DNA from 3 places in the Arthrobacter sp. FW306-05-C genome. Region 3 is predicted to be linked to each of the others. Evidence: riboswitches for the same ligand, from Rfam matches in the RefSeq annotation. Region 3 holds a riboswitch; each other region holds the start of a gene.
What was found. Region 3 has a riboswitch for cyclic di-AMP ahead of LFT44_RS21640 (NlpC/P60 family protein). Riboswitches for the same ligand answer to the same signal wherever they lie in the genome.

Region 1 (6,977 bases), on a different replicon from region 3:
GGACAACGCAAGGTACTGCGCTCGAGGAGCTGAGCTGGATGACGGATCTGATCGACACTACGGAGATGTACCTCAGGACCATCCTGGAGCTTGAGGAAGAAAACATCGTTGCCCTCCGGGCCCGTATTGCCGAGCGCTTGCGCCACTCCGGCCCCACCGTCTCCCAGACCATCGGCAGGATGGAGCGCGATGGACTCGTTGTTGTCTCTGGTGACAGGCATTTGGAGCTCACTGACACCGGGCGCAAGCGCGCCACGGAGGTGATGCGCAAGCACCGGCTGGCCGAACGCCTGCTGGCGGACGTCATCGGGCTGGACTGGGCCTACGTCCACGATGAAGCCTGCCGCTGGGAACATGTGATGAGTGAGCGGGTGGAGCGCCGCATCTACGAGATACTGGACCACCCCACCGAATCCCCGTACGGCAACCCCATCCCGGGCCTTGCCGCGCTGGGCGGCCGGCCGGCCCCCGGCTTCGGTGACGGCGCCATCAGCCTGGTGGAGGCGATGAAGAGCTACGTGCCTGCTTCCGGCGTGACCATCAGCCGCCTCGCGGAGCCGATCCAGGTGGAGCCGGAGCTGCTGTCGCAGTTGGACGAAGGCGGAATCCGGCCCGGCGCTGCAGTGGCCCTGGAGCGCGTGGGCGACTACATCTCGGTGCGGGTGGCCGGGATTGAAGGAGCGCTGGAGCTTCCGCCGGAGGTTGCCGCACACGTCTTTGTGGCCGTCAAGCAGGGCTGAAGCGAAACTTCCATACCCCGGACCTGCCCTTCCAGCCAAAGATAACGGAATTGTTACCTAGGGTCTTAAGCCCCTATAGTAGAACCAGTCGTTTGAAACTTAAGCGTTACCTGATCCGGAGCCGAGCTCTGCCAGCGGATCGGGTGCACGAGTCGTTACTGGCAGAGGCGGGGGAACCACAAGCGGCAGCGGGGGACTGCCTTGGCGTGAAGTCCGTCAGCAGCAAGCCTCTCCAGTGAAGGATTCTTCCGGGAATACCCCTGCGCAGAAGCTTGCCCTTGGCGGGCCGGGTCTTTGATCTCTCTGACCCGAATCCGACAGCTAACTCCGCAGGCTTTTCCAGAGAGGAACCCTTCTTGACCATGCAAACCCCCCGGGGACGCCGCCGTGCTGCCGGCCCCCCTTCGGCGCCGCGGGTTGTCGAAGTTGTCGCAGCGGAGCGCCCCCGCGACCTCCATCGCGACGCCCGCCGCCGCCGGGGTCCGTTCCGCCAGATGACGGAGTTTGCCGCTGCCAGCGGCATCGGCCAGAAGGCCGGCATTGCCCTGGCAGCCACCGGCCTGGTGCTGACCGTGACCGTGCCCGCCACAAGTCCCGTTATGGCCACTGATGCCGCCGGCAGCGCCCCGCTTGCAGCCTCCTCTGTCACGCCGCAGCCCGAGATCTCGGCCGACATCGGTGCCCAGATCGACTTCAGCCGGTCCGCCGTGGTGACCCAGGCGGACCCGGACGGGAAGCTAAAGCAACTGCTGAGTGCCCAGTCGGCCGGCTCCGTGACGCGTGCCGCGTCAGCCGGCACCCTGGCCGCACCGCTGGCATCCCTTGCCACCGCTTCCCCCTTCGGTTACCGGGTCAGCCCGATTACTGGAGGCTCGGGCGACTTCCACCGGGGCCAGGACTTCGTGGCGCAGTGTGGGACATCCGTCCTGGCGGCCGCCACGGGTACCGTGACCTTCGCGGGCTGGCATCAGTTCGGCGGCGGAAACCGAGTGGTCATCGACCACGGGAACGGGCTGGAAACCACGTACAACCACCTGTCGTCCTTCAATGTGAAGGTGGGCCAGACCGTCTCCCGCGGGGACGTGGTGGCGCTGAGCGGCACCACTGGTGCATCCACCGGCTGCCACCTGCACTTCGAAGTCCAGGTCAATGGCGAAGTGGTCGATCCCATGGGCTGGTTGTAACCGAATGATTGCGCACTCTCAGATCGCCGTGACTAGCCGTGACCTGAATGTGACATTGAAACAAAACTGCTGTACCGTCTAACTCGCGTCAACTTTTCCGAAGTTGACGCTCTTGAGTGGATTGCCTAACTCTGCCACCGCTCAAGGTCCGTTCGCATTTCATCGTCTGGCAGGGGCGGGGGAACCAATTTCGGCCTTTATCCAGAAGGCCTTGGGGTTAAGTCACAAGCTTCCCAGGAAGCAGCGTGGCCGGGTGACTCCCATCCGAATCCGACAGCTCACCTCGCAGGCATTGGGAGAGGCTACCTTCGTGTCTTCACGCCATAATTCTGCGCGCCACCGTGCGCAAACGGTTCGCACCAACCCCTTGGATGCCGTTTCCAAGGCCGTGAGTGCAAATGCCGGGACCGTAGGCCGCCAGGCTGCCGTTGTGGCAGCCGCCTCGGGCCTGATCCTGAGCATGGGCCTGCCGGCCACTGCTGCTGATACCACTGCCGGTGTCTCAGCTTCCACTGAGTCCGGTTCGGCCCAAACGGCCCTCGCCGTCACCGCTGCCCCCACCGCCACGGTTTCCTTTGAACGTCCCGTGGTCAAAACCACCGCTGCTCCCAAGGTGCAGCCGGTGCGTACCCAGTCCACCGACACGGCCACCGCTGCTGCTGCTGCCGGCCAGGACGCCGCGCCGGCCGCCAAGACCGCCCAGACCATCTCCTCGGCGGCGACCTCGGGCATCGCAGCCATCGCCTACACCGGCATCGGCCACTCGTACGTGTGGGGCGGCACCAGCCCCGTCACCGGCTGGGACTGCTCCGGGTTCGTGCAGTGGGTTTACGCCCAGGCAGGCATCAGCATTCCCCGCACCAACGCGTGGAGCATCATGACCCCCACCTCCGCGCCGCAGCCGGGTGACCTGGTTGTCCAGAACGGCGGCGCCCACGTTGGCATCTACGTCGGCAACGGCATGATGATCAGCGCACTCAACCCCTCACAGGGCACGCTGCTCCACTCGCCTGCAGCCACCGGTACCTCGTCGTACTACCACCTCAACAAATAGTTCTTGGGCTCCGTGCTCCAAGGGCTATTTCTTTGCCCAAAGCTTCTTCGCTAGAAACCACATCCCCGTTCGGGACGCGCCGGCGTACCCCCAAGATGCCGGCGCGTCCAACACACTTTGCCTGCCTACCTGCGGTTGCAAGGAAAACGAAAGAGAGAACTGATGACGACTCGTGCTACCGCACGGCACCGCGCCGAGGTCACCAAGACCAACTCGATCGCTGTCATTGCCAAGGCTGTCAGCGACAACGCCGGCGGCATGGGCCGCCAGGCTGCGGTCATCGCCGCCGCTTCCGGCCTGGTCCTGACCAGTGGCATTGCGGCCAACGCCGCCGATGCCAACGTCAAGCGCGACTCTGCTCCCGCCTCCGCGCTGGAAGTTGAATCCGCCGTCGACGCCCCGATTTCCGCCGCTTCCACCATTGCGATCAGCTTCGAGAAGCCAGCTGTGACCACCACGCCGGCCCCCGTCGTCGAGCCCGAGCCCCAGGTTCAGGTGGAGGAAGCTGCCCCTGCTCCCGCCGCCCAGCCCGTTGCCGCTCCCAAGGTCACCGCCAAGGTCGCCACCGCCGCTGCCCCGGCCGCTCCCGCAGCCCAGGCTTCTGCCAGCGGCAAGGGTGCTGCAATCCTCTCCGCCGCCTACGCCCAGCTTGGCGTCCACCAGGACTGCACCATGCTGGTGACCAACGCCCTGGCCGCCGTCGGCATCCACTTCCACGACTGGCCCGCCGGCTACCTGTCCCTGGGGGACACGGTGCCTGCTTCCCAGGCACAGCCCGGCGACCTGATCTACTACGCCGATGGTGGCGGAGGAATGGCACACATCGCTGTTTACGCCGGAAACGGCATGGCCGTGCATGGCGGCTTCAACGGCAACGACACCGTGGTCTTCAGCGCAAACGTGGGCTCCGGGCCGGTTTTCATCCACGTCAGGTAAGCACCGCATGTCCGGCACTGGCAACAGCCAGTGCTTGTCCAAGGACCCCCGCCCTCGCAGCGGGGGTCCTTGGCGTTTAAGAAGTTCCCCGCAGGGGACTGATGCCTGCCCTGCTGGGGAACGTTCCCCGCAGGGAATCCGGGCGGCGATTACCTGATTTTGCACTTCTCTGTTTACTCTTGTGATGTCGATCCATAGCCCGGACATGCCGAGGGCAGCCGGCCCTCGTGCCCCTGACGGGTGCGGCCGTGAAGAGGTAAGTGCATGCGCACTCTCGTTCTGAATGCTGGATATGAACCGCTGGCGGTCATTACTTTCCGCCGGGCGCTGGTGCTTGTGCTCACGGGCAAGGCGAGCGTCGTGGCCGAAGGGGATGACCCTGTCGTGGGACCCACGGACGTCCTGGGCCGCCCGTCCGTGATCCTCCTCAACCGGTACATCCGGCCCCGATACAACCACTCCACGGCTGTCAGCCGCAGGGGCGTACTCAGACGCGACGGCCATAAATGCGCATACTGCGGCAAGGCAGCGCATACCATCGACCATGTGCACCCCAAGTCCCGGGGCGGGGCTGACTCGTGGGAGAACCTGGTGGCAGCCTGTCTTCGCTGCAACAACGTCAAGGGCGACCACACCCCGACCGAGATGGGCTGGAGCCTGCGCTTTGTGCCGGAGCCTCCGCGCGGCACCATCTGGCAGATCAAGGAACTGGAAAAGCCCACGCCCGCGTGGGATCCGTTCCTCCTGCCCGAACGCGCCGCCTGACCTCCGCTTTCGACGGGAGTGATCGCTGCCCCGCCTGATGGCTAGGCTGGGGGAGTGCAAGAGAACAGCCTGGTTTTTGATGCCCTGATTTTGGCCGGGGGCCGGTCCTCGCGGCTGGGCGGGGTACCCAAACAGTCCCTTGTCTTCCAAGGCCAAACGCTCTTGGAACGGGCCCTGGACGCCGCAGCCGGCGCCCGCCGCACTGTCGTCGTCGGCGACAGCGCCTTCCTGCCATCCCAAAGCACAACACCCCGCCCTGTATCCCCGGCAGCCTGGCCGGCCGACGTGCTCACCTGTCGGGAAGAGCCGCCGTTCGCAGGGCCTGCCGCTGCCATCGCGGCTGGTTTGAACACCTTGGGCGAAAATGGCGGAGCGGCCCCCTTCACCCTAGTGCTGGCCTGCGATATGCCGTTGGCCTCCGAAGCGGTGGCCGTGTTGCGGAAGGCTCTTGCCGCATCTGCAGCACGCCCCGGGGGAGGCGGAGGAGGCGGCGTGATGGCCCTGGCCGGCGACGGGAAGGTCCAGCCGCTGGCGGCCTTTTACAGCACGCCCGGGTTAAAACAAGCCTGCGCGGAGTTGGCCGCACGCGACGCGTTGGTCAACGGCTCCGTCCGGGCTCTCCTTGCTAGTCTGGACGTGCAGCTTGTCACAGTCCCCGCCGGGTCCACCTCCGACGTGGATACCTGGGACGATGCTGCCGCGCTGGGGGTTGCCGCCAGGAGCCAGCGTGAATGCAAGGACCGGAGCGCGGGCGGAACTAACGTGGGAGGCAAGTCGTGAAAAGCCAGGACGAAACGCTGGAGGAATGGTGCAGGGCCCTCCTCCAGGCGTACAAGCTCGAGGACGTCCAGGTAGACATCAACGCGGTGCTGGCACTCGCCGGCGTTGCCGCCCATGCCGTTGTCCGGCCGGCCGCACCGCTTACCACCTTCATTGCCGGCTTCGCCGCAGGCCTGGCTGCCGCTCCCGGCAGGGAGCTGGACGCAGCCTCCATGGACGCGGCGCTGGCCGTTGCCCGCACCCTGGCAGCTGACTACGAGGCTGAAGCCGCCGGGACTCCCGGCGAATGACAGCAGAAGCCCAGAGCGATCCGATGGCACCGCCCGGTTCCGGGCCGGAGAATGCCGGACCGGGAGAAACCGCCGCGGAAGAAAGTGGTACGGCTGGGGCTGAATCCGGCGACACGGAGCCGGGCGAAACCGAACCCGGGCATGCCCACCACCATCACCTGGCACACACGTGGGAAGAGGCCAGGCAGGCCGCCTACGATGCGGCCACCCCGATTCCTCCCAGCCCCGTGGCCCTGCAGATCGCCTTGGGCCGGAAACTTGACCAGGACATCGTGGCCCTCCAAAACATGCCGCACTATGCGTCCTCGGCCATGGACGGCTGGGCGGTCAACGGAAGCGGTCCATGGATCCCGGTGGAGCCGGGCACCCGGCTGGCGCCGCACCAAGCCAGTCCCATTGCCACCGGCGGCCTGATTCCCGCGGGTGCCAAGGCGGTCCTACGTACCGAGAGTGCAGTCCTCGGCCGGGACGATGAGGGCCCGGTGGTGATGGTCGGAGGCAAGGCCAGGCCGGGCGAACCCCGCGCGGGCGAACACATCAGGAAGGCCGGGGAGGAAGCCCTTGAAGGGGACGTCCTGGTCAAGGCCGGGGTGGAACTCAACCCGGCACACCTGGCCCTGGCGGCACTGGCAGGCTACGACGAAGTGCAGGTCCAGGGAAAGCCGGTGGTGCGGCTGGTGCTGACCGGATCCGAGGTGGTGGAACGTGGTACCCCGGCTCCCGGCCAGGTTCGCGACACGTTCGGCCCGCAACTGCCGGTCGTCGTCGCCATGCTCGGAGGTATCCACGCAGGACAGCAGCGGATCGGCGACTCGTACGCCGAATGGCTTGCGGCGCTCGAAGACGTGCTGCCGGAGGTGCCGGACGCGCCCGACCTGCCGGCCGACGTCGTCATTACCACCGGGGGCACTGGGCGCTCAGGCACGGACCACCTCCGGCGGGCCGTTGCCGAACTCGGCGGGCGGCTCATCATCGACGGCGTAGCAATGCGGCCCGGCCACCCTGCCGTCCTGGCCGAACTGCCGGACGGACGCTTTGTCCTTGGACTTCCCGGCAACCCGCTCGCGGCCATGATGGCCCTGTCCACCGTCGGTGCACCATTGTTCGCCGCCTTGGGGCACCGCGCTATGCCCGCCGTGCAGGAAGTACCGTGCGGCACCATGATCGACGCCGATCCCGGACGCACCCGCCTGATGCCGTTCCGGCTGCTGTATGGGATGGCTTCCCC
Region 2 (6,977 bases), on a different replicon from region 3:
AAAACTGACAATGCCTGGATGGCGCGGATGCTGGCCCGGCCTAATCCATCGGTCCACATAAAGGACATCCGGGCGGTAAAGGACTGGGGCCGGGACGGCTGTGCCGCGGACCCGTCCGGGGACATATTCGGTTTCATGGGATTCTCCTTGCTTGCCCTCACGTTCTGTCCCATTTGCCTGTTCCTTACCCATGACGGTTCACATCCACCCCAGTTCGTCAGTATGCTTACTATTGTTCGCTGTACGACAACGTGAAAGGCATCATCATGACTGAGCAGAACGTCCCTGACGATGAGCTGGAAGTTGTGGAGGAGGACGACGTGCTTCTCGATGAAACTCCCGGCGCGGCATCGTCCCTGGAACTGGACCCCGTGATGGGGGAACCCGACAACTACCCCGGTGCTGCGGAGAACAATCCGGAACGCTGGCGGGAGGACCCCCTGCTGCAGGACGAGGCCGTCTCGGGTGAAGAGGAGGACTTCCTGAGCGACCAGACACTGCGGGACGAAAGCGCCCAGGCCCGCTACCGCGCCGGCGACGAGCAGGTGCCCCCGGATACGCCCACGCTTGGGGAGGCAGCGGCCGATGTCGATTTCGGCGAAAACCCCACCGGTCCTGAAGCGGACGCCAGTGACGACGAGGAAAACTTCGGCGGCTCGCCGCTCAGCCAATTCGAGCCCGACGACCTGGAACGCTAGCAGCTGAAGGTCCGGGCCCGCGGGGTCCGGACCGGTGGGAAGGGAGACAGATGCAATCCAAGGAACTGCTGCTGGAGGCCTTCGACCGGCTCCCGGCCCTCGTCCGCCAAGTTCTGGAGGGGCTCAGCGAGGCGGACCTGCAGCGCCGCCCTGCCGGCAACGGCAACTCCATCGGTTGGCTGATCTGGCACACGGGCCGGGTGGAAGATGCGCAGGTGGCCTCCGCCTTCGGGCTGGAGCAGGTGTGGACGGGAGAAGGCTTTGTATCCCGTTTCGGGCTCCCGCTGGCGGAGCGGGACACGGGCTACGGCCACACAAGTGAACAGGTGGACACCGTCAGGGCGACCGGCGAAGTCCTGCAGGAATACTACGATGCGGTCCACCGGCAGACCGCCAGGGCCCTGCAAGGTATTGATGATCCGGACCTGGACCGTGTGGTCGACAGGCATTGGGACCCGCCCGTAACCCTTGGGGTGCGGCTGGTCAGCATCCTGGGGGACTGCCTGCAGCACCTTGGCCAGGCTGCCTACGCCAAAGGGCTGCATGCGGAGATGGCGGACGCCCCCGGTGCGTGAACTCGTGGTGCTGGGCACGGCCTCCCAGGTTCCTACGCGCACACGGAATCAGAACGGCTACTTCCTTCGCTGGGACGGCGAAGGACTTCTGTTTGACCCCGGCGAGGGCACCCAGCGCCAGATGATCCATGCCGGGGTGTCGGCCAGCCGCATCACCAGGATTTGCCTCACGCACGTGCACGGTGACCACTGCTACGGCCTGCCGGGGGTACTGTCCCGAATGGCCCTGGACGGCGCCGCACACCCCGTTCACCTGCATTACCCGGCCTCCGGAGACCAGGTGGTCCGGGCCCTCTTGGCGGTCAGTTCACCCGGCATCGACCTGCGGCTCCATCCGTACTCCGGCTCCGGCCCCGTGGCGGACGGCCTCGAGATCCGGCCTCTTAGGCACCGCATTGAAACGTACGGATACCTGCTCACCGAGCCTGACGGCCGCACCTTCCTACCGGAGCGGCTGCGGGCGGCAGGAGTCCAAGGGCCCGACGTCGGCACGCTGCAGCGCCAGGGGTACCTCGGAGCAGTCACGGTGGAGGACATGAGCATTCCCAGGCCCGGCCAGCGCTTCGCGTTCATCATGGACACCGCGCCGTGCCCGGGCGCGGAGGAACTGGCCGACGGCACCGACCTGCTGGTCGCTGAGTCGACCTTCAGCGACGACGACGGCGGGCTGGCGAAGCAGTACCTGCACCTCACCGCCGGACAGGCAGGGGAGCTGGCGGCATCCGGAAAGTCCCGGACCCTGGTGCTCACACACTTTTCCGCACGCTATGGCGACGACATGTCCCGGCTTGCGGAGCAGGCGCAGGCACGTGCTGGGGGAACCACCGTCATTGCAGCCCATGACCTGCAGCGCATAGCCGTTCCCCCGCGGCGGCAACCGGAGCGGGAAGCGGCGGGCCATAACGACGGCGATAGGGTTTAAACCATGACGGCAGCAGCTGAATCCACAGTGGCCCTTGATGGCCGCTTCGCACGTGAACTGTCAGAACTCGCTGTTCCCTGGCAGGCCGAGGAAGCCCCCAACCCAGGGCTCCTTGTCCTGAACGAGGAGCTGGCACGGGAGCTGGGACTGGACCCGGAGTACCTGCGCAGCCCCGAAGGTGTACGGCTGCTGGCGGGAAACCATGTTCCGCCTGGCGCCACGCCCGTTGCGCAGGCGTATGCAGGCCACCAGTTCGGAGGATACTCACCCCTGCTCGGGGACGGACGGGCCCTCCTGCTGGGTGAGGTCACGGACCGCAACGGACGGCTCCTTGACCTCCACCTCAAAGGCTCGGGGCGCACGCCTTTCGCCCGCGCCGGGGACGGCCGTGCCGTCGTCGGGCCTATGCTGCGCGAGTACCTCGTCAGCGAGGGGATGTACGCCCTGCACATCCCCACCACCCGTTCGCTCGCAGTCGTGGCAACAGGCCGCCAAGTCCGGCGCGACGACATGCTGCCGGGCGCCGTCCTGGCCCGGGTGGCAAGCAGCCACCTGCGCGTGGGCAGCTTCCAGTACGCGCGTGCCACCGAAAACATGGATCTCCTGAAGCGGTTGGCGGACCACGCCATCAGCAGGCATTACCCGCACGCCGCCGACGCCGACAACCCCTACCTTGAGCTGTTCGCCTCGGTCGTCTCGGCCCAGGCGGAATTGGTGGCCCGCTGGATGCTGGTGGGATTCGTGCACGGGGTCATGAATACGGACAACATGACCATTTCAGGGGAGACCATCGACTACGGCCCGTGCGCGTTCATGGACGCGTTCAATCCCGCAGCCGTTTACAGTTCCATCGACGTCAGCGGCCGCTACGCCTACGCGAACCAGCCGGTTCTTGCTGAATGGAACCTTGCCCGGCTCGCCGAGGCGATGCTGCCGCTCATCCATGAAGCCCAGGAGCAGGCGGTTGCGCCCGCAGTGGAGGTGCTCGGCGGCTTCCGGGGCCACTACAGCAGGGCGTGGACCGGTGGCATGAATGCCAAGCTCGGCCTTGGCAGCCGCGGGGGAAGTGACGAGGAAACCACGTCCGCTTTGGTGGACGGCGCCCTTGCCATCCTGAAGGACGGTCCCGTGGACTACACCCTCTTCTTCCGTAACCTGGGCAAGGCCGCCCGTGGCGACCTTCGTCCGGTGCGCGGCATGGTTCTTGATCTGGCTGCGTTTGATTCCTGGGCGGAGCGGTGGCAGGCACTCGAACCGGACGCGGAGCTGATGGACAACGTCAACCCGGCGTACATTCCCAGGAACCACCTCGTGGAGGAGGCATTGGCCGCTGCCACGGCCGGAGACCTGTCACCCTTGCAGCAGCTTTTGGAGGCAGTCAGTGACCCCTTCACCGAGCGGCCCGGGCTGGAACGCTACGCCGAAGGCGCCCCCGAGGACTTCGGCAACTATATGACCTTCTGCGGGACCTGACGGCTGCGGGGGCAGGCGGCGGATGCGACAGGAGGGCGGCAGCCGGATGACCGGCTGCCGCCCTCCTGTCTAATGCCTGCGCTGTTGGGCGCCTGCGGTGATGCGAAGACTAGGCGACGCGGACCGCTGAGTAGCCGCCGAGCCAGCTGATGGAGTGCACCTGGGTGTCGTAGCCGTTCACGCCACCGCTGACAACCTGGCCGTTGCCGGCGTAAACGCCAACGTGGCCGGAGGTGATGATCAGGTCGCCGGGCGCAGGAGCGCCGACCACGGTGCCGTACTGGAAGAACTGGGTGGGGGCAAGATCGCCAACGGACTTGCCCACCGAGCGCAGCGCCTTCTCAACCATGGCAGTGCAGTCCTGCTTGATGCCCAGCTGGCCGTAGGCGTTTGCCAGGATGGCAGCGCCGGTGCCGCTGCCGGTGGGGGCGGACACGGGGGTGGCCGAGGCGTAGGACATGTTCATGCCGGTGTTGGCCGGAGCGGCGGCTGCGGTCTGCACGGGTGCTGCTGCAGGGGCCGGAGCCGGTGCCGGTGCCGCGGTGTAGCCGGCGGCGGGGATCTGGATCTGGTCGCCCGGGTAGATGATCGAGGACAGGCCCAGTCCGTTGGCGGACAGGACGCTGTTCAGGCTGACGCCATTAGCAGACGCAATGGCACCCAGGGTATCGCCGGAAACTACGGTGTGGACGCTGCCTGCTGCCGCTGCCGGGGCCGCAACAGGTGCGGAGTACGCCTGCACGTTGGTCTTTTCCGTGGTGTCAGGGCCGGTGACACCGGCGTGGGCCGGGGCGCCGACGCCGAAGGCAATGCCGGACGCTGCAGCAACTGCGAGCGCGGGGCGGCCCAGCGAGCGGGCCTGGGACTTGGCTGTCACGGCGAGGCCCTCGAGAACAATGGAGCGGGCCGGAGTTGCGCGGTGACGGGCAGTGGTGGAATTTTTTGACACGGTTGATCGCCTCTCCCATGCCTGCGGGGTGAGCTGTCGGGTTCGGGCTGGAGATACCCGGCCGGAAGCAACCCCGTAATGGACGGAGGCGCTATCGACTTAACCCCAAGGCCACAAGTGGCCGCGGAAACTTGGTTCCCCCGTCCCTGCCAGCTGGAGCGGTTGTATCCCATGATCAGTGGCAGGGCTCGGCATACTGATGGGAATGTCCCGTCTGAGAGGGACACCTGAAGACCATAACCCACATGCGGTGGCATTGTCACATTTGGATAACATACGAGGTTCCCCTCTCGAATTCCGCAAACGTTTGGACGTTACGGCTGTTACCGGTGTCGACCTCGGCTAATAGCCGGGCTTGCAGGATAGGTAACGGCCCGGACACGGACACGGGATGTTTGCCGCGGCTCCATCGCACTGGCCGTTTCCATTCAGGCGCTCCGCGATCCGACCGCTAGGCTGTTTGTATGCCAGATTTCGACCGGTTCCGGGTACTGCTCGAAGAGGAGCGGGCGCGGCGCCTGGAGTTGCTGCCGGCGCTGCGGGCTGACATCCAGGCAGCGAATTCGGCCCGGCAGGACTCCAATGTCGATGACGAGCACGATCCCGAAGGGGCCACGATCGCGTTTGAGCTCTCGCAGGCTTCGGCGCTCCTGAAGCAGAGCTCGGCCGGCCTGGACCAGATTGACGCGGCGCTGGCCCGCCTGGCAGCGGGGACCTATGGAGCCTGCGCCGTGTGCGGGGAGCCCATTGCGGAGGGCAGGCTGGAAGCGCGCCCCTGGACACCGTTTTGTATCCGCCACGCCTCGTCCGGTCGGGGACGATGACTGGCCCTGCGGATGTGGTGTCCGCGGCGGCGGAGTTCGTTGACCGGACCCTCCAGAACGAGGGCGCCTGGTACCGGGCGGACGACGTCGGGAACCGGCTTGGCTGGGTGCTGGACTCTTACGGTTCCTCCATCGGAGCGGTGCGCGGCACGGTGCGCGATGCCCTGCGCAAATTCAAGAACCTGGACCACGACACCACGGTGATGCTTGCGTCCACCCTGTGGGGACAGCCCCGGCCCGGCTCCCGCCCCGTGTTTGAGCGCCGGTTGGCGGCCGTGGTGCTGCTGCAGTCACGGGTGCGGCTGCTCAGGCACTCGGACCTGACCCGGCTGGAAGGCTTCCTTCGTTCTGCCCAGGCTGCAGACCTGATCCAGCCCCTCCTGGGCGACGTCCTGGTGCCGCTGCTGTCCGGCCTCGGGGAGCGCGAGCGGCAGCGGGCCAACGCGGTCCTGGCTCGGTGGCGGGACGACCCCGACCCGCAGCTTCAGGCGGCGGCAGCCGCCCTTGAAAAAGATTTGACCCTTTGACCTCGAAACCGGGAGATCCGCATGAATGAGCACTTTGACCTTGACCGTTTTGTTGCCGCGCAAAACAGCGGCGGCACCTATGACCAGGCGCTGGGGGAGCTGCAGGTCGGCAGGAAGTCCGGCCACTGGATGTGGTTCGTCTTCCCGCAGATTTCCGGGTTGGGGCAGAGCGCAATGTCCCGCAAATACGCCATCTCCTCACTCGCAGAGGCCCGTGCCTACCTGGATCATGAGGTACTGGGGCCGCGGCTCCTGGAGTGCGCCCTGGTCCTGGCCAACCATGCAGACCAGTCCGCGGAGGACATCTTCGGCGGCATCGATGCCAGGAAGCTGCGGTCGTCCATGACACTGTTTCTCCGGGCGGCACCCGGAGAAACAGTGTTCAAGACTGTCCTGGCCCAGTTCTTCGACGGCGAGCCTGACCCTGCCACCGATGAGATCCTGGCTGGCCAGGCCGCTGGCTGACGCCGGGTTGGCGGATCAGCCAGGCCCGGGGAACCGGCTAGGGCGTGGGGCTGCCGCCGTTGACGTTCAGTGTTTCCCCTACCACGTAGCTGGACTCGGGTGAAGCCAGGAAGACGTAGGCGGGTGCCAGCTCCGCGGGCTGTCCTGCCCGGCCCAGGGGAGTCGACTGGCCGAATTCCGGCAGCTGCTCCTTGGGCTGGCCGCTGCTGACCTGCAATGGCGTCCAGATGGGACCCGGGGCCACGGCATTCACCCGGATTCCCTTGGGTGCCAGCTGCTGTGCCAGTCCCTTGGTGAAGTTGTTGATGCTGGCCTTGGTGGTGGCGTAGTCCACCAGGGTGGGGGACGGGTTGTACGCCTGGATGGAGGTGGTGTTGATGATGGTTGAGCCGGCCGGCATGTGCGGGACGGCGGCCTTGGTCAACCAGAACATCGCATACACGTTGGTCTTGAGGGTGTGGTCGAACTGCTCGTCGGTGATGTCCTGCAGGTCCTCCTGGGCCACCTGCTTCCCGGCGTTGTTGACCAGGATGTCCACCCCGCC
Region 3 (6,977 bases):
TTCATTCCGGCCCTGGCACCGCTGGTTCCGGCCCCGCCCCGGGCCCCGGTTCTGCGCCGGATAATACTCCACACCCATTCCCGGCGCGGGCCCCCCGCTACCGCCTGAAGCCCTTTTCGCAGGCCTGCAGCCACCGCCGCGCCTGCACCCTGCAAGCACGTTTCAGCGGAAACGTCGTGCACCCAAAATCATTCCCAAAGGAAACCAACCATGAAACCGCGCCCCAGAATTAGTACCCGCCTGCGCCTCGCAGCCGTCGCAGCTCTGCTGCTGCCCGCCGCCGCGGTGGCCTCCCCTGCCGTCGCCCATGACGCCCTGTCCTCCACGGCTCCGGCCCGCGACGCAGTCGTGGCCACCGCGCCCGAAACAGTGTCACTGACCCTCACCGAGCCTCCCACGGATTCAGCGTCCCTGAACCTGAGTGTCATCACCGTCACCGACGGCGCCGGGAACACCGTCAGCGACGGCACCGTAAGCGTCGACGGGGCGACCTTGTCAACCAAAATCGCCCCAGGGACCCCGGGCAGCTACAAGGTGCTTTGGCGGGCCGTGTCCTCGGACGGGCACCCCATCGAAGGCAATTACGCCTTCACCGTCCAAGCGCCCGCGACCGCCGCATCGTCCCAGCCGTCGGCATCCGCAAGCCCTTCAGCTGCCGCCTCCTCGCAGGCCCCGCAAAACACCGCCAACGCCATGCCGCCGACGGCCCCGAGGCCCAACGACGATAACGCGCCGCTGGCCGTGGGAATCGCCTTCGGGATCCTGGCAGCGGCGCTGGCCGTGACCTGGTGGCTGCGCCGCAGAAACGCCGGACAACGCTCCTGACCTACGTCTTTCCGGTGTTCCCGTCGCACGGGAACACCGGAAAGAACCAAGGAACGGCCTAGGACCGGACAGACGCCCCCGCTTCCCGGGCTTTCCGGCGATTCGCCAGCATCCTCAGCAGCGCAGCGGTCAGGGCTGCGACCGCCATGACCGCAACGGACACCGCCCCGGCAGTAAAGAGTCCCTGCGCGAAAACCGGCAACGGGGCAGACGCCTCAGCGGCGACCATGATCGTGATGTAGTACGCCGCCGTAGCGGCCAGCCACAGGCCACCAGCCGCGGCGACAGCCAACGACCAGCGCCAAAACCAGCGTTCACCGGGCCCGTGGGACAACGCAACAGCCAGCAGGACAATTCCCGCGACGGCCAACAGTTGAGCAGGCAGCAAAAATGGTCCGGCAACGAGGCCGATCGGAACGCAGATACCGCCAACCATCAACAAACGCCGGCAACCAAGCGGCATACCCGATGCCCGGGACGGCGCGGCCGGCCGATGAGGACCCTCAGCCATCATATTTTCAGCGGTCATACGGTTCCTTGAATCATCGTCAGGACTGGCCCGGGCGCGGGACAGCATCCGTGGGGCGCTATGAAGCCCCTAACGACTGTACAGGAATGGATGAATGGACTCGCGCGTCCACCAGGTCCCGGCTGGTCAGCCCCAGCGTCAATGCCATGGCTGGTATCAGGACCATGACCGTGGTGAATCGTACCGCCGCTGCCCGTGGCATTGAAGCTGATCTGGATGGAAACGGAGGGCGGCCCCCGCTACCTCGCCGGCCTGGCCAAGACCTGGAAAGCGGCAAGGTTCCGCCTAGCGGTGCGGGCTGCCGGCCGGCCCAATCAATTTCTCCCAGGCGCTCGGTACGCTGCTGGCACAACCGCCGCCTGGGCTACGGCGTCATCTCGCCGGGCAAGAGGGTCGCGATCCCCTGAGGGAAGGATAACGGCCGGGTGACATGCTGGAACAAATTGGCGAACCACTAGACCGGGCCCCGGAAGTTTCGCTAGGTTGTGTGCTTTCTGGCTTGCGGCTCACCGGCGACGGCAAGGTTCGTATCCGCTCCGTCCGGGCTGTCCTGCCCTGGCAGACGGATCTGCGCCTGGTAGCGCACGCGGCGGATCCGCCGGGTCATGGACACCATGAGCATCACGACGGCTATGACCATAAACGCCGTCATCAGAAACCCGAGAAATCCCGGTGACACCTGATCGGGACTCAAACCGGGCCTCAGCCCGTCAGTTCCGGGACCGGGAGTAGGCATCGTGCTTAGGGCGTGAAGGCCAGCCGCAACGAAAGCGTTCTGCACTGGGTCATCCTTTTCTTGAAGAATTCCGAAGGCGTTTCTGGACCTGATGTCCGCGGATGACAACCCCTGCAGCGTGAAGCAGCAGTCCCGCGCCTATGACAGCCAGCGATGCAAACGACAGGGCCTCATTTTTGGCGGTCTGGCCAAAAATGTTAATCGCGATTCCCAGCGCAATCAGGGCCATGGCACTGAAAACAACCGCTTTGTACGATGCAGGTGCGGTGGCCCAAAACTCGTTTAGCACCCATCCAGCATATGCGGAAAGCCCTGCCCACCTTTTCACGTGCCGCACACGCATGGGATTGGCGCCCGCAGTACTTCTCGCCGCGATCGCCGGAACTCCTCTGGAGAGCTCAACAGCCAAGGCGCGTATCCGCGGAAACGAGCGAGACTGCGGCTGTACGGTTGCACCTCAGCACCTCAGCACCTCAGCACCTCAGCACCTCAGCACCACAGGCTCCGGCGGGACTTCCGGCGTCTCCGGTCCCTTGGTTTGAGGGTGCAGAGGTTCCGAGGCACCGGACCGGAGTAAGAGGCAGGGCACTCCACCCTCGACAGAGGGTCCAGCGTGCGAGGGCATGCTGAAGGCCGGTGATTCATTGCCCCCAAGGCATTGAATCACCGGCCTTCAGTGGTTTTATTTGCCTGCGCGCACGAAGGTCACGGCGCCTTTGGAGGTCATCCAGGTCAGGGGGTGGACCGCTGTTTCGTTCTTGCCGTTCAGGCCGGAGCTGAGGACTTGGCCGTTGCCGACGTAGATTCCTACGTGGCCGGGCTGCATGACCATGTCGCCGGGCTGCGGGTCGGTGACGACGGTGCCGTAGTTCATGAACTGCATCGGCCCGAGGTCGCCGACGGGGATGCCGGCAGCGTTGAGGGCGTTTTCGACTAGCCGTGTGCAGTCCTGGATCATACCGATCTGGGCGTAGGCGGAGGACAGCATGATGCCGTTGATCCCGCCCGCGGCTGGCGCGGGCGCCGGCGCGGCAGGGGTGACGGTGACCTGGGCCTTGGCGGGCGCAGCGGCTGCCTTCACCGTCGCAGCGCCCACGGGGACCGCGGCTTTGGGCGCTTCGGCGGCGACTGGCTTGGCTGCTTCCACGACGGGTGCCGGCGTGGTTTCCACCTCCGGACGCTCGAAGGTGATCTGGATCGTGGCGTCGGCGGTCAGCGGGGTCTGGGCCTGGCCTGCGACTTCGAGGGTGGATGCCGGCTCGGCGTCGCGCTGGGCCGGGGCGTCTGCTGCCTGGGCGGCGGTGATGCCGCCAGTCAGGACGAGGCCGGAGGCTGCTGCGAGGACGGCTGCCTGACGGCCTGCGGTGCCGGCGTTTGCGGTGACGGATTTGGACAGCACGGCGATGGCGCTGGTCTGGACGGAGACCGCGCGGTGGCGGCCGTGAGTTTTGCGCATGGGCATGAAAGGGCCTCTCCCACTGCCTGCGAGGTTAGCTGTCGGATTCGGATGGGAGGCACCCGGCCGTGATGGTACACGAAAGGCACCAGGCACGGCTTCACCCCAAGGCCTGCTCGAAGCGGGCCAACTCTGGGTTCCCCGTCTCTGCCGGACGAATTTTACGAACGGATCCCTGGCAGCGGCAGAGTTAGGCAAGTCTGCTCGGGAGTGCCGCATTCGGAGAAACCGGCACGGTTCAGACCCTACGTCACACAAGCCTCATTTGTCACATTTGCATAACGCCCTGACTGGCACCCACCTGCTTGATACCCGGGGTATTTCCGGGATGTCGTCAGTGACCTGGTCAGACCCGCCGGTGCCTGCACCGCCTTCCGCAGCCGTTCAATCCCAGCGCCCATCGATCCTTCATGTTCAAGGAACGGAAAAGCATGGGAGCAATGTCATCGATTTTGGTCGCTGCTAACGCGGCCGTCGTGGCCAGGATGCTGGCAAGCATGAGCAAGTCCTTCCAGCGTCAGGAGGCCCGTGCCCGGACTGCAGCTGGTTACGCCTTTTCCTGGTCCCGGGATCCCAGCAGGCTGCCCAGCACATACAGCCCTACGCCGACGGTGACGAACACGTCGGCGAGGTTGAAGGTGGGAAACCAGCCGCTGTGCAGGTAGTCCACGACGCCGCGCCCGTCCATCCGGTCCACAAGGTTCCCGGCACCGCCGCCAACCACCATCGCCGCACCCGCCCGGGAGAGCGCCGGCATGGCGGGGGCGGTGGACACTGCGTACCAGGACATGGCCAGGACGATGACGGCGGTCGCGGCAATGACCAGCCACGGGGCGAGGTTAGCCCCGAGGCTGAAAGCCACCCCGGTGTTGTACACCAGCTTCAGGTTCACCAGGCCCAGATCGACCGTGGCACCGTTGGAGAGCAGTTCCTCGGCCAAGGCCTTGATGACCAGGTCGGCCACCGCGAGCACGGCGGCCGCGGCGAGCAGGCCAATTTTTACCCGCCATGCTTTGGTGGCAACTGGTGGTGTCCCTGCCGGATCTGCCGGATCTGCCGGGGACGGGACGCTCACGCGGCAGGTTCCAGCGCCGGCGCGGGTTTGGCCGTCCGGAGCGCCATTATTTTGCCGCTGATGCGGCCGGCGCGGACGCCGTTGCCGATCACCACGATTTCGGCGAGTTCGTGGATCAGGACGACCGCGGCCAGCCCCAGGGCGCCGACCAGTGCCAGCGGGATCAGGATCGCGATCAGCAGCAGGGACAGGCCCACGTTCTGCAGCATGATGGACCGGGTCCGGCGGGCGTGGTCCAGGACCTGGGGCAGGTGGTTCAGGTCCTCGCCCATCAGGGCGATGTCGGCGGTTTCAATGGCCACGTCGGTGCCCATGGCACCCATGGCAACACCGGTGTCGGCGGTGGCCAGGGCCGGGGCGTCGTTGACGCCGTCACCGACCATGGCGGTGGGCTGGCGGGACTTCAGGGTCCGGATGATTTCGGCCTTGTCCTCCGGGCGAAGGTCGGCGTGGACTTCGGTGATCCCGGCGTCCTTGCCCAGGGCCGCGGCGGTGATCGCGTTATCCCCGGTGAGCATGGCCGTGGTGTACCCGGAGGCGGTCAGCCGGGCGATGACGTCCCGGGCTTCGGGGCGCAGTTCGTCACGGACAGCGACGGCACCAATGACTTCGCCGGCGGATTCGATCAGGACGGCGGTGGCACCGGCCTTCTGCATCCGCTCGACATCCGCGGCGAGGGAGCCGGGGTTGATCCAGCCGGGGCGGCCCAGCCGGACGGTCTTGCCCTCAAAGGTGCCTTGCAGGCCGGCGCCGGGGACGGTGTCGACGTCGGTCACGTCGGCCTGGGCGGGGGATGCGGCGAGGATGGCGCGGGCCAGGGGGTGTTCGCTGCGGGCCTCCAGCCCGGCTGCGAGGGCCAGAACGTCTTCGCGGGTGACGGTCCCAGCCGCGGCGACATCGATGACTTCAGGCTTGTTCCGGGTCAGGGTGCCGGTCTTGTCCAGGGCGATGGTGCGGATCTTGCCGAGGGTTTCCAGTGCGCCGCCGCCCTTGATCAGCACACCGATGCGGCTGGCGGCGCCGACGGAGGCGACAACGGTGACCGGGACGGAGATCGCCAAAGCGCAAGGCGATGCGGCTACGAGGACGACCAGGGCGCGTTCGAACCACACCAGGGGTTCTCCCATGATGAAGCCGAAGGCGATGATCAGGGCCGCGGCGATGAGGATGCCGGGGACCAGTTTCTTGGCGATGTTGTCCGCCAGGCGCTGCCCGGGTCCCTTGCGGGACTGTTCGGCCTCGACGATGTGCACGATCCGGGCCAGGGAGTTGTTCTCCGCGGCGCTGGTGACTTCGACTTCCAGCGGCCCGGTGCCGTTGATGGACCCGGCGTAGACATCACTGCCGGGACCGGCCTCAACCGGCACGGATTCACCGGTCAGGGCCGAGGTGTCCAGGGAGGTGCGGCCGGTGATGATCCGGCCGTCGGTGGCCAACCGTTCGCCCGGGCGGACGACCATCCGGTCCCCCGGAACGAGCTCGGCCGGGTCAACGGTGACTTCCGTCCCGCCGCGAAGGACTGTCGCTTCGGCCGGGACCAGATCCAGCAAGGCGCGCAGGCCGCGCCGGGTTTTCGCCAGCGAGTATTCCTCCAACCCCTCGGAAATGGAGTAAAGGAAAGCGAGCATCGCGGCTTCCTCGAACTCGCCCAGGGCGACGGCGCCGACGGCGGCGATCGTCATCAAGGTCCCGACGCCGATCCTGCCTTTGGCCAGACGCCGCAGTGTGGAGGGAACAAAGGTCCACGCCGCGACCAGCAGCGCCCCGATTTCCAGGACCAGGCGTAGCCAGTCCGGGCCCCCGGTCAAGGACAGGATCCAGGCGGTCAGGAGCAGCACACCCGAGATTGCCGCGGCCCGGATCTCGTTGATCTGCCAGAAGCCGACCGCCTCCTCAGCCTCTTCGGCCACGGTTTCGGGCTTGTCGTCGCTGCAGCCGCAGGCGTCGCTCATCGGGCGTTCTCCTTCGTCAGTTCCACGTTTGTCGGTACGGCGCCGGTGCTTCCGGTGCCGTAGTTCGGGCACAGGCTGACCGCGTTGCCGGTGGCGGCAAGCAGGACTTCGGCCTGGGCAAGCATGTCCATCAGTTCCGGACGGGACAGCGAGTAATAGACGCTGCGGCCCTGCGCGCGGCCCTGGACCAGGCCACAATCGCGCAGACACGCCACATGGGCGGACACGGTGGACTGGGCAAGCCCCAGCTCCCCGGCCAGATCCCCCACCCGGATCTCGCCGGCGGCCATTCGCTTCACGATGTTCAACCGCGTTGGGTCGCTCAAGGAATGAAACAAAGCCGCTGCGGGTGCAAGCCCACCGCAAGCATCCCCCCAACCAGCCATTTGTATCGTCATACAGCG

Region 1: another riboswitch for cyclic di-AMP. It lies ahead of LFT44_RS03790 (C40 family peptidase); the one in region 3 lies ahead of LFT44_RS21640 (NlpC/P60 family protein).
Region 2: another riboswitch for cyclic di-AMP. It lies ahead of LFT44_RS11090 (C40 family peptidase); the one in region 3 lies ahead of LFT44_RS21640 (NlpC/P60 family protein).

What each region holds. Positions count from the first base shown of each region.
Region 1 is NZ_CP084556.1:802,674-809,650, forward strand. Features, by position in the region: gene LFT44_RS03780 (metal-dependent transcriptional regulator) at 39-740, shown strand; cyclic di-AMP (ydaO/yuaA leader) riboswitch at 860-1,090, shown strand; gene LFT44_RS03785 (M23 family metallopeptidase) at 1,103-1,924, shown strand; cyclic di-AMP (ydaO/yuaA leader) riboswitch at 2,053-2,230, shown strand; gene LFT44_RS03790 (C40 family peptidase) at 2,355-2,978, shown strand; gene LFT44_RS03795 (NlpC/P60 family protein) at 3,141-3,914, shown strand; gene LFT44_RS03800 (HNH endonuclease) at 4,179-4,679, shown strand; gene mobA (molybdenum cofactor guanylyltransferase) at 4,734-5,459, shown strand; gene LFT44_RS03810 (DUF6457 domain-containing protein) at 5,456-5,749, shown strand; gene LFT44_RS03815 (molybdopterin molybdotransferase MoeA) at 5,746-6,977, shown strand, end outside.
Region 2 is NZ_CP084556.1:2,402,150-2,409,126, reverse strand. Features, by position in the region: gene LFT44_RS11115 (AI-2E family transporter) at 1-137, opposite strand, end outside; gene LFT44_RS11110 (hypothetical protein) at 267-698, shown strand; gene LFT44_RS11105 (mycothiol transferase) at 749-1,273, shown strand; gene LFT44_RS11100 (ribonuclease Z) at 1,266-2,195, shown strand; gene LFT44_RS11095 (protein adenylyltransferase SelO) at 2,199-3,668, shown strand; gene LFT44_RS11090 (C40 family peptidase) at 3,778-4,617, opposite strand; cyclic di-AMP (ydaO/yuaA leader) riboswitch at 4,621-4,791, opposite strand; gene LFT44_RS11085 (TraR/DksA family transcriptional regulator) at 5,082-5,441, shown strand; gene LFT44_RS11080 (DNA alkylation repair protein) at 5,438-5,968, shown strand; gene LFT44_RS11075 (DUF1810 domain-containing protein) at 5,990-6,433, shown strand; gene LFT44_RS11070 (glucose 1-dehydrogenase) at 6,471-6,977, opposite strand, start outside.
Region 3 is NZ_CP084557.1:186,723-193,699, reverse strand. Features, by position in the region: gene LFT44_RS21665 (hypothetical protein) at 1-108, shown strand, start outside; gene LFT44_RS21660 (copper resistance CopC family protein) at 211-825, shown strand; gene LFT44_RS21655 (hypothetical protein) at 884-1,261, opposite strand; gene LFT44_RS21650 (hypothetical protein) at 1,833-2,006, opposite strand; gene LFT44_RS21645 (DUF3188 domain-containing protein) at 2,140-2,379, opposite strand; gene LFT44_RS21640 (NlpC/P60 family protein) at 2,773-3,552, opposite strand; cyclic di-AMP (ydaO/yuaA leader) riboswitch at 3,556-3,753, opposite strand; gene lspA (signal peptidase II) at 4,094-4,621, opposite strand; gene LFT44_RS21630 (heavy metal translocating P-type ATPase) at 4,618-6,573, opposite strand; gene LFT44_RS21625 (ArsR/SmtB family transcription factor) at 6,570-6,971, opposite strand.